DNA from 4 places in the Mucilaginibacter sp. P1_D10 genome. Region 2 is predicted to be linked to each of the others. Evidence: riboswitches for the same ligand, from Rfam matches in the RefSeq annotation. Region 2 holds a riboswitch; each other region holds the start of a gene.

Region 1 (2,200 bases), on a different contig from region 2:
GGATATTTTTGCAAGTCGCGCACAAACGGCGCAAGCCAAAACCCAGGTTGAGCTCGCTCAGCTGCAATATTTACTGCCACGCTTAACACGTTTATGGACGCACTTAGAGCGCCAAAAGGGCGGTATTGGTATGCGTGGCCCGGGCGAGAGCCAGATAGAGACCGACAGGCGTTTAATCCTGAATAAGATTTCCCTGCTGAAAGAGCGCCTAAAGCTTATCGACCGACAGAACGAAACCCAGCGCAAGAACCGCCAGGCTTTAATACGCGTGGCTTTGGTAGGTTATACCAATGTAGGTAAGTCGACCATCATGAATATGCTGGCAAAATCTGAAGTTTTTGCCGAAAACAAGCTGTTTGCCACGCTGGATACTACCGTGCGCAAAGTGGTGATAGAGAATGTGCCGTTTTTACTATCAGATACCGTAGGATTCATCCGCAAGCTGCCACATCATTTGGTAGAGTGCTTTAAATCTACCCTGGATGAGGTGCGCGAGGCGGATATATTGATACACGTGGTAGATATTTCGCACCCGACGTTTGAGGACCAGATACGTACCGTAAACGAAACGCTGAAGGATTTGAAGGTGCTGGATAAAAAAACTATCACGGTGTTCAATAAGATCGATGCCTTTAACCCTGCCGACCATAATATCGACATCAAGGATACCCCACTTACGATGGACGATTTCAACCACAGTTGGATGGCCAAGAACAATGCGCCTGCGATATTTATTTCGGCCACCCAAAAAGAAAACCTGGAAGAGTTCCGCACCATGCTTTACGATGCCGTAAAAACGATGCATACGGAACGATACCCCTACGATCATTTGCTGTATTAACCCCAAAACGGCCATTTCATCGGCCTTCCGGGGAGATAAAGTTGCCGTAGGGCAACTTTATCTCCCCATACTTGCGCAGCCTTGCACATTACAACATTAATATTCATATTTGTAATGCTTATGGAGAAAGGCGGAGGGATTAGACCCTGCGATGTCTTGGCAACCTGTGCTTACAAGGTGCTACATTCTACTTAACCGGGAGAAAATCGGTTAGGAAAGATAAGCGAAAGTCATTTTTTATACCCTGACTTTTCGAGATAAGCTATATACCAGTTTGCAGTAATCAGTTTACAGTTAGCAGTTTTGCTATGCGGTAAATTTCATAACTGCCTACTGCTAACCGGCAACTGCCAACTGTTTACAATGGACATTAGAAAAGAACTAGAAAAACGCATCCTGGTTATTGATGGGGCAATGGGCACCATGATACAGCGGTACGAACTCACCGAGGAGGATTTCCGCGGCGAGCGTTTCCGCGATCATGCATCCGACCTGAAAGGCAATAACGACCTGCTGAACATCACCCGCCCGGATGTGATCAAGGCTATCCATGCCGAATATTTGGATGCCGGCGCGGATATTATCGAAACCAATACCTTCAGCACACAAAAGATATCGCTTGCGGATTACCACCTCGAAGAGCTTGATTATGAATTAAGCTACGAAGGTGCCCGTATAGCCCGCGAAGTAGCTGATGAATATACGGCCAAAAACCCGGCAAAGCCACGCTTTGTGGCAGGTGCTGTGGGGCCAACAAACCGCACAGCATCACTTTCACCGGACGTAAACGACCCGGGTTACCGTGCCGTTACTTTTGATGATTTGGCTGAGGCTTATTACGAGCAGGTACGTGGTTTGGTTGATGGCGGATCGGACGTGCTGCTGGTAGAAACCATTTTTGATACCCTGAACGCGAAGGCAGCCCTGTTTGCCATCGACCGTTATAAAAAAGAATGCAAGGAAGCCGGCAAAGATTACCCTGCTTTTAGGGACACCGGCGGCGTGATGATCTCCGGTACCATTACCGATGCATCGGGCCGCACGCTTTCGGGCCAAACGGTGGAGGCTTTCTGGAATTCTATAAGTCACGCAAACTTGCTTTCTGTTGGTTTGAACTGCGCTTTGGGTGCCCGCGAAATGAGGCCGCATTTGGAGGAACTATCCGAAAAGGCAGGCGTTTATATTTCCGCTTACCCTAACGCAGGTTTGCCAAACGAATTTGGCGCTTACGACGAAACCCCGCACGAAACTGCCCACCAGGTTGATGATTTCATCAAGGCTGGGCTGGTTAATATCGTTGGTGGTTGTTGCGGCACCACACCAGATCATATTCAATGCATCGCCGAAAAAGCTGCCAGG
Region 2 (2,200 bases):
CCGTTGATGCCAAATACATCGGCAAAAACCAAACCATGGTACCCTTCTGATGGCTCAGTAAATTGCGGGTATTTGCCATTGCCCCAGTTATAGTTACCGCCATCTATAATAGCGCCGCCAATGCTGGTACCGTGGCCGTTTATCCATTTGGTGGTAGATTCTACCACCACGTGCGCACCGTGTTGCAATGGGCGGAAAAGGTAACCGCCTGCAGCGAATGTATTATCTACTATTAGCGGCAGATCGTGTTTGTTGGCCAGTGCTGCCAATTTTTCGAAATCGGGGATGTTAAAGCCGGGATTTCCTATGGTTTCCACGTAGATTGCTTTGGTTTTATCGTCGATAAGCGGCTCTATGCTTTCGGCGGTGTCATCGGCAGCAAAACGCGCGTCTATCCCCAAACGCTTAAAGGCAACTTTAAACTGATTGTAAGTGCCGCCATACAAGTATGGCGAGGTAACGAAGTTATCGCCAACCTGCAGTATATTATTCAACGCCAGGAATTGCGCCGCCTGGCCGGAACCTGTTGCCAAAGCCGCTACGCCGCCCTCTAAAGCCGCGATGCGTTTTTCGAACACATCGGTAGTAGGGTTCATGAGGCGGGTATATATATTGCCGAATTCCTTCAGCGCAAACAGGTTGGCACCATGTTCGGCACTATTGAAAACGTATGAGGTAGTTTGGTACAAAGGAACGGCGCGCGCGCCTGTGGTAGGGTCGGCCTCCTGGCCTGCATGCAGTTGTAAGGTTTCGAATTTCAAGTTTGACATAATCTGTAGATTTAAAGGGTTTTGTATGAAAAATATTTAATTACGATAGGATAAGCATATCCTTTAGGGTATCACGCGTGCTTCCGGAAAATAAAAAGGGGGAACGTGTTACGGGATTAGCAGCAGCAACACATGCAAATACAGCCAATAATTTGGTTGTATGCAGAAGATAGTCCCGATTGGGATTGCTGGTTGTTTTGCTGAGCTACGTAAATTGTACTTTTCATGATTAAAAATTTATATCCCCCGGTATTCTTTTTCCGGGACAGGAATTGGCACCTTCTCCAATTTGGAGGGTTGCCAGCGGGTTTTCGAGCCTGATCTCTCGCCGCTTCTTTATAAACCAAAATCCTTTTGAGGGGAATTGATTAAGGTATCTCTACCGATTAACGTGGGCAAATATAGGGCAATGCCGTTTTAATATCCAAATAATATTTTAATTTTATTGTGAGTGGTAGGATAGCACCTTGTAATAAGCGTTTTTTTTACCCAAAAGCGCGAAGACGACATATTAATCAACATCCGTAATGTTATTGTGTCTGGCTTTGTCCCATCGGGACAACTGGTTGGTAGAAATATTGAAAGAATCTCTTAAGCGTTCCATAGGAACGCCTGGTGTTCGCGACTATTCCAATTCTTTGAAGATGTATTTCTCATCCCAGTCTATTTCAAACGCCGTTAGGAATTCGCGATATTCTTCTAAAAAGGTTTTCTTATGATGGTGTTTTTCCTGGTTTTTAATATACCTAACAACCTGATCAATTTGGCTTTTTCCATACGAAAACGCACCATATCCTTCTTGCCATGCAAACGGTTGCTGACAGAATTCCTGTGCCTTTATCCACTTAGTGCTTTCCGTTTTCACATTCTGCACTAACGAGGATATCGATTGATGCGGCCTCATGCCTATAAAAATATGAATATGATCGGGCATGCTGTTTATTTGCAGCATTTTGTGTTCGTTTTGCTGGAAGATGCCGGTAATGTATTGATGCAGCCGCACTTTCCATGCGCTATCAATAAGGGCACCACGGTATTTTACGGCAAATACAAATTGGATATGAAGCTGGGTATAACTGTTAGCCATGTCGGTCAATCATATTTGCGAACCACCATTCGTTCCTATGGAACGAGCCAATTTACTTATTTTTTCTACCAACCAGGCATCCCGATGGGATGCGAGAAACTTTTAGTTGTTTAGAAATGTATTAATCTGATATCATAAAATCACATTTCTGAATCAAGCAGGCGCATATTCCTTCATTGTCCCATCGGGACAATTGGTTGGTAGAAAAACGGCCCAGTTAATTTTGCACTCCGTAGGAGGGCTTGGTGCTCGCAAGCTATCCCTGCAAGGGTTAGTTCCCTTACCCCAACGCCTGCTCCATATCCGCAATCAAATCATCTATATGCTCCAGCCCAACTGATAC
Region 3 (2,200 bases), on a different contig from region 2:
CGGGCATCGGTACCGTCGGTGGCACGGCTGTAGCCGGTACCAACAGGATCTATAAATACCAGGTCGGTAAAACCAAGCCAGGTATTGCTGTTGCCTTCAACCTTCCCGCGCCCGTTAATGCGCACCGGCCCAAACGAACCCATATGCAACCATAGCGCAGAGGAACCGGGCCCGCCGTTAAACACAAAGGTAATGGGGCGTTTTGCAGCACTAACGTTATTATCAAGGCTGTAGGCCACGTAAAAAACATTAGCCGCAGCACGGCCTTTCGAATGACCTATACCCAGGTATCCCGCCTTTGCCCTATAAGCCAGCTTTTTGCCATTTAAGGCTATGGTATGCGAAGTTACCGCAGTGCTAAAGGCCGCAGGCCCCGCCGCAACATCTTCAGACGGGCGGTGGGCAAATTCAGACCAGGAAGTAGAAAGTAAAGCAATAGTGCCGGCCAGCAAAATAGTGGCAACAAAACGCAGGTTGATTGTAACAGTAAAAGAAGAAGGTAACATGGGAGGCAAATAATATTTTTAATAAACTGAGCTTGTTTGTGCTTGGGAGGTTAGCAACAACAGCTGCACATACCCATCTGAGGCATGGGCATTCGCATTAAAAATTGATTATTTAAACCTTGGGTTATCATTATAAAACACAGTACCGCTAATTGCGGATGCTGCAAATGTAATGGTAAATTTCGTTTTCTCAAATTTTTTCTATAATTTCTATGGGATTAATAGAATTTATTTACATTTGCATCGAAACGTTCTTTTAAACTTATCCAGAAAGACCGAGGGAATGGCCCTATGACGTCTTGGCAACCTATTATTTAAGGTGCTAATTCCAACTCCTGCCAAAACAGGAGAAAGATAAGAGTGCAAGTTTTCAACTTGTTAAGCGGTAAATCTCACCTCGCTTTCTGGCCTGTTTAAATCAAAATTTAATTAAATTACCATGAAAGTTTACCTCGACAACGCCGCTACCACCCCACTTGATAAACAAGTGTTTGAAGCCATGACGCCATATCTGCTCAATCATTTCGGCAACCCATCATCGCATCATCAGCACGGTCGCGAAGCAAAACAAGCTATCGAAAGCTGCCGAAAAACCATTGCCGGTTTGCTCAATGCTTCGCCAAACGAAATCATTTTTACATCGGGCGGCACCGAAGCCGATAATACTGCCATATTAACGGCCGTACGCAACGCCGGCGTAAAGCATGTAATTACCACAAGGTTCGAGCATCATGCCGTGTTAAGTTTGCTGGAGCACCTCAAAAAAACCGGCGAAATATCGGTAAGCTTCATCGCTCATGACGAAAAAGGAAACCTGGATCTTAGTCATTTAGCATATTTACTAAGCACCAACCCGCGCAGCCTGGTATCGGTAATGCACGCCAACAACGAAATTGGCAATCTTAACGATATTGAACAGATAGGCAACATCTGCGAAAAACACGATGCGCTTTTCCATACCGATACGGTGCAAACCATAGGCCATTACCGGCACGATGTAAGCAAGCTTAAAGTTCATTTCCTGGCTGCCTCTGCCCACAAATTCCACGGGCCAAAAGGTATAGGCTTTTTATATTGTCGGCAGGGCCTAAGGCCGGCCAAATTACTACACGGCGGCGGCCAGGAAAGAGCGTTGCGTGCAGGCACAGAAAACATCCCCGGTATAATCGGCCTTACCAAAGCATTGCAACTGGCCTATGCCGATATAAACGAGCACCGGCAATACATACAGCAATTGAAAGACCAGCTGATTGCCGGGCTTACCGAAACGCTGCGGGGCGTAAATTTCAACGGAAATTCGGCCATTGCGGATAAAAGCTTATATACCGTACTCAGCATCAATGTGCCATCGTTAAACCCCGACCTGCTCCGATGTTTGGACGAGTATGGCATATCTGTATCGGGCGGGAGTGCCTGCAGCAGTGGCTCATCGTCGCACGTGCTTCGTGCGCTCGGCGTTGAAGCGGGTAGAGATACCATCCGATTCTCTTTTAGCAAATTCAACACCCCGGAAGAGATAAATTATGCCGCCGGTAAACTTGCGGCTATTTATCAGCTGATTGCGGCATAATTGCGCAAAGCCGGCCAGTCCCGTTTCCTGTCAGTTTTTTATTGATAAGAACAGGGTGCACGGCAAAAACATATACGGGTTGTTCCGAGTACACAACAAAAACAAGGTGGAGTGGCCGAGTGGT
Region 4 (2,200 bases), on a different contig from region 2:
GCGCTTCTTCCAACACTATCTTTAGTGGTTCGCCTGTATTGTTAACAGGAACTTCGATTGTATTGAAGCCGATATAAGAGATCCGTAATATGTCGTTGGCGTTTGCCGGGATGGTAAACTTACCCTGAAAATCGGTTTGGGTGCCGGTTGTTATACCTTTTACGCCGATGGTTACGCCGGGTAGGGGCTGCCCGTCGGATTTGGCGGTCACTACGCCGCTTATTTTTACAGACTGGGCGTTTGCCTGCTGCAGGGTGAATAATAGCAATACAATTGCCAGTAACGATTTGTAATTTTTAAACATGATTTGTTAATGAATAGGTCAAAAAAAATATCAATACGAATGCATGCAGCTCGCGCTATGGCTTACACAAAAGGTGCAATACCAGCTGGCTTGTTGAATTTGTAAAGAATGAAAAGCTGATTTACTCCGAAGGCTTTAAAGCGGTGGCTTATGCCGGGAACCTTGCTGAAGGATTAGCAATAACAACACATAGAAGAGAGATAGCTAGCCATCAGGCTGTTAAAATGTAGGGTTTGATTGTTAAACCGGGGACTTCGGTAGGGGCTGATAGTAGAGGTGTTCATATGGTATGGATTGTGTTAATTCTATTTAAGGATTAATTAAGGGCAACAACAGGTTTATTTACAAGGCCGTCAATGGCTTTCAGCATGCCGGCAAATTCCTGCGGATCGTATAAGCGGGTTAAGTAGGCTATCCGACCGTCGCGGTCTATCACCACGTTGCGGGTTACGCCGCTTTTCTTATTAGCAAACCGCCCGAAGATATCAGCACCCGGATCTAACGCCAGCGGATAGCTGACGTTCATTACTTTTTGAAAGGCGGTTACCTTTTCCAGGGGTTCGTCGCGGTCAACCCCTATCAGGATAACGCCTTTGTCTTTATAGGCCTGCCACACTTCTTTTTCCAAATGAGGCATTTCTTCCCGGCATACGCTGCACCAGCTTGCTGTAAACTGCAGGATAACGATTTTGCCCTTAAGCTGTGCTAGTGAGGTTTTTGTGCCGTCGGTAAGTCGCAGTTCAAAATCTACAGGGGCAGGGTCGCCGGTTTTAACGATGTAACCGCGGTCGGCATCTGCCGCAGGGGTTGCCGGCGTTACAGATTGTGCACTTACAAAAAGTGCAGATAACAGCAGAATTCCTGTTAATAATAAGTATTTATTTTTCATGTGTTGATGTGTTGTGCCCCGAATAACGGCAAGAAGACGGGAAGAGGGAGGATGACGTAATGAACACCTTTTACAGGTATTGCAAATAATTTTGCGGACATTATCTTTTCTGCATTGCTGCAGACAGGAATTAGCACCTTTATACCTATGGCGTACAGGTTGCTAAGACATCATCGGGCCTTTCCCTCAGTCTTTCTTGATAATTATTAAGAACGATTACGATGCAAATATAGAATTAATTCTACTATACCCATGGGCTTTATATAATTTAATTGTCATATCGATTTTTTTTGTTAATCTGCGTTTATGTTTTTGAGGTGTGAGGGCGGGATCGAACCGCCGTTTGAGGTTTTGCAGACCCCCGCCTAACCACTCGGCCACTCCACCATAGTAATTTAGGCGGCCACCGATTTCAGTTGAGTAGCCAGGTTTTCCACTACTTCATCAATCTCGGTTAACGTGTTTTTGTAACTGAACGAAAACCTGATGGTTTCCATGTCCGTTGCTATGCCCAGGCCTTTGAATACCGGGGCTGATTGTGCAGTATAGTCGGAACCGCCCGAAACGATAATATCGATGTCGTCCAGGTGGTTGCTCAAAGGCCGCCCGCCCCAATCAGGGAAGCTGGCACTTAAGATTGTAGCAAGGTTCTCTTCGGGTTTGCCGCCGTTTATCCGCACACCCGGTACCAATGCCTGCAGTTTTGTGATCATCCTTATTTTTAGGGCCTTGATATAATTGATTTTATCCTCAATATCCCAGTAGGCTATTTCCAGAGCTTTTGCAAGCCCAACAATTGCCGCTACGTTTTCGGTACCTGTTTGCTGTTCCGGGCTGTTGCCGTAAACGAGTTTGCTAATGCGCTTGCCGCTGCGGTTAACTAAAATCCCCGCACCTAAAGGCCCGTGGAATTTATTTGCCGAGGCAGATGCAAAATCAAGCTTCAACCTTTCGGGATAAAGGGCATAGTTGCCAAGGGTTTGTATCGTGTCTGAATGGACGGTTGC

Evidence for each region. A riboswitch is a leader RNA that binds a small molecule or an ion and turns the genes downstream of it on or off. The one in region 2 is predicted to bind S-adenosylmethionine.
Region 1: another riboswitch for S-adenosylmethionine. It lies ahead of metH (methionine synthase); the one in region 2 lies ahead of AC1DYT_RS08755 (O-acetylhomoserine aminocarboxypropyltransferase/cysteine synthase family protein).
Region 3: another riboswitch for S-adenosylmethionine. It lies ahead of AC1DYT_RS18885 (cysteine desulfurase family protein); the one in region 2 lies ahead of AC1DYT_RS08755 (O-acetylhomoserine aminocarboxypropyltransferase/cysteine synthase family protein).
Region 4: another riboswitch for S-adenosylmethionine. It lies ahead of AC1DYT_RS26095 (TlpA family protein disulfide reductase); the one in region 2 lies ahead of AC1DYT_RS08755 (O-acetylhomoserine aminocarboxypropyltransferase/cysteine synthase family protein).

The regions. Positions count from the first base shown of each region.
Region 1 covers NZ_JBFUAP010000008.1:40,075-42,274, reverse strand. The annotation lists gene hflX (GTPase HflX) at 1-841, shown strand, start outside; SAM riboswitch class I at 957-1,067, shown strand; gene metH (methionine synthase) at 1,205-2,200, shown strand, end outside.
Region 2 covers NZ_JBFUAP010000004.1:458,265-460,464, reverse strand. The annotation lists gene AC1DYT_RS08755 (O-acetylhomoserine aminocarboxypropyltransferase/cysteine synthase family protein) at 1-770, opposite strand, end outside; SAM riboswitch class I at 1,005-1,115, opposite strand; gene tnpA (IS200/IS605 family transposase) at 1,396-1,857, opposite strand; gene AC1DYT_RS08745 (trans-sulfuration enzyme family protein) at 2,138-2,200, opposite strand, start outside.
Region 3 covers NZ_JBFUAP010000012.1:27,530-29,729, forward strand. The annotation lists gene AC1DYT_RS18880 (S10 family peptidase) at 1-506, opposite strand, end outside; SAM riboswitch class I at 766-867, shown strand; gene AC1DYT_RS18885 (cysteine desulfurase family protein) at 946-2,076, shown strand; tRNA gene AC1DYT_RS18890 (tRNA-Cys) at 2,182-2,200, shown strand, end outside.
Region 4 covers NZ_JBFUAP010000027.1:38,274-40,473, reverse strand. The annotation lists gene AC1DYT_RS26100 (SusC/RagA family TonB-linked outer membrane protein) at 1-304, opposite strand, end outside; gene AC1DYT_RS26095 (TlpA family protein disulfide reductase) at 621-1,193, opposite strand; SAM riboswitch class I at 1,291-1,399, opposite strand; tRNA gene AC1DYT_RS26090 (tRNA-Cys) at 1,509-1,580, opposite strand; gene AC1DYT_RS26085 (cysteine desulfurase family protein) at 1,589-2,200, opposite strand, start outside.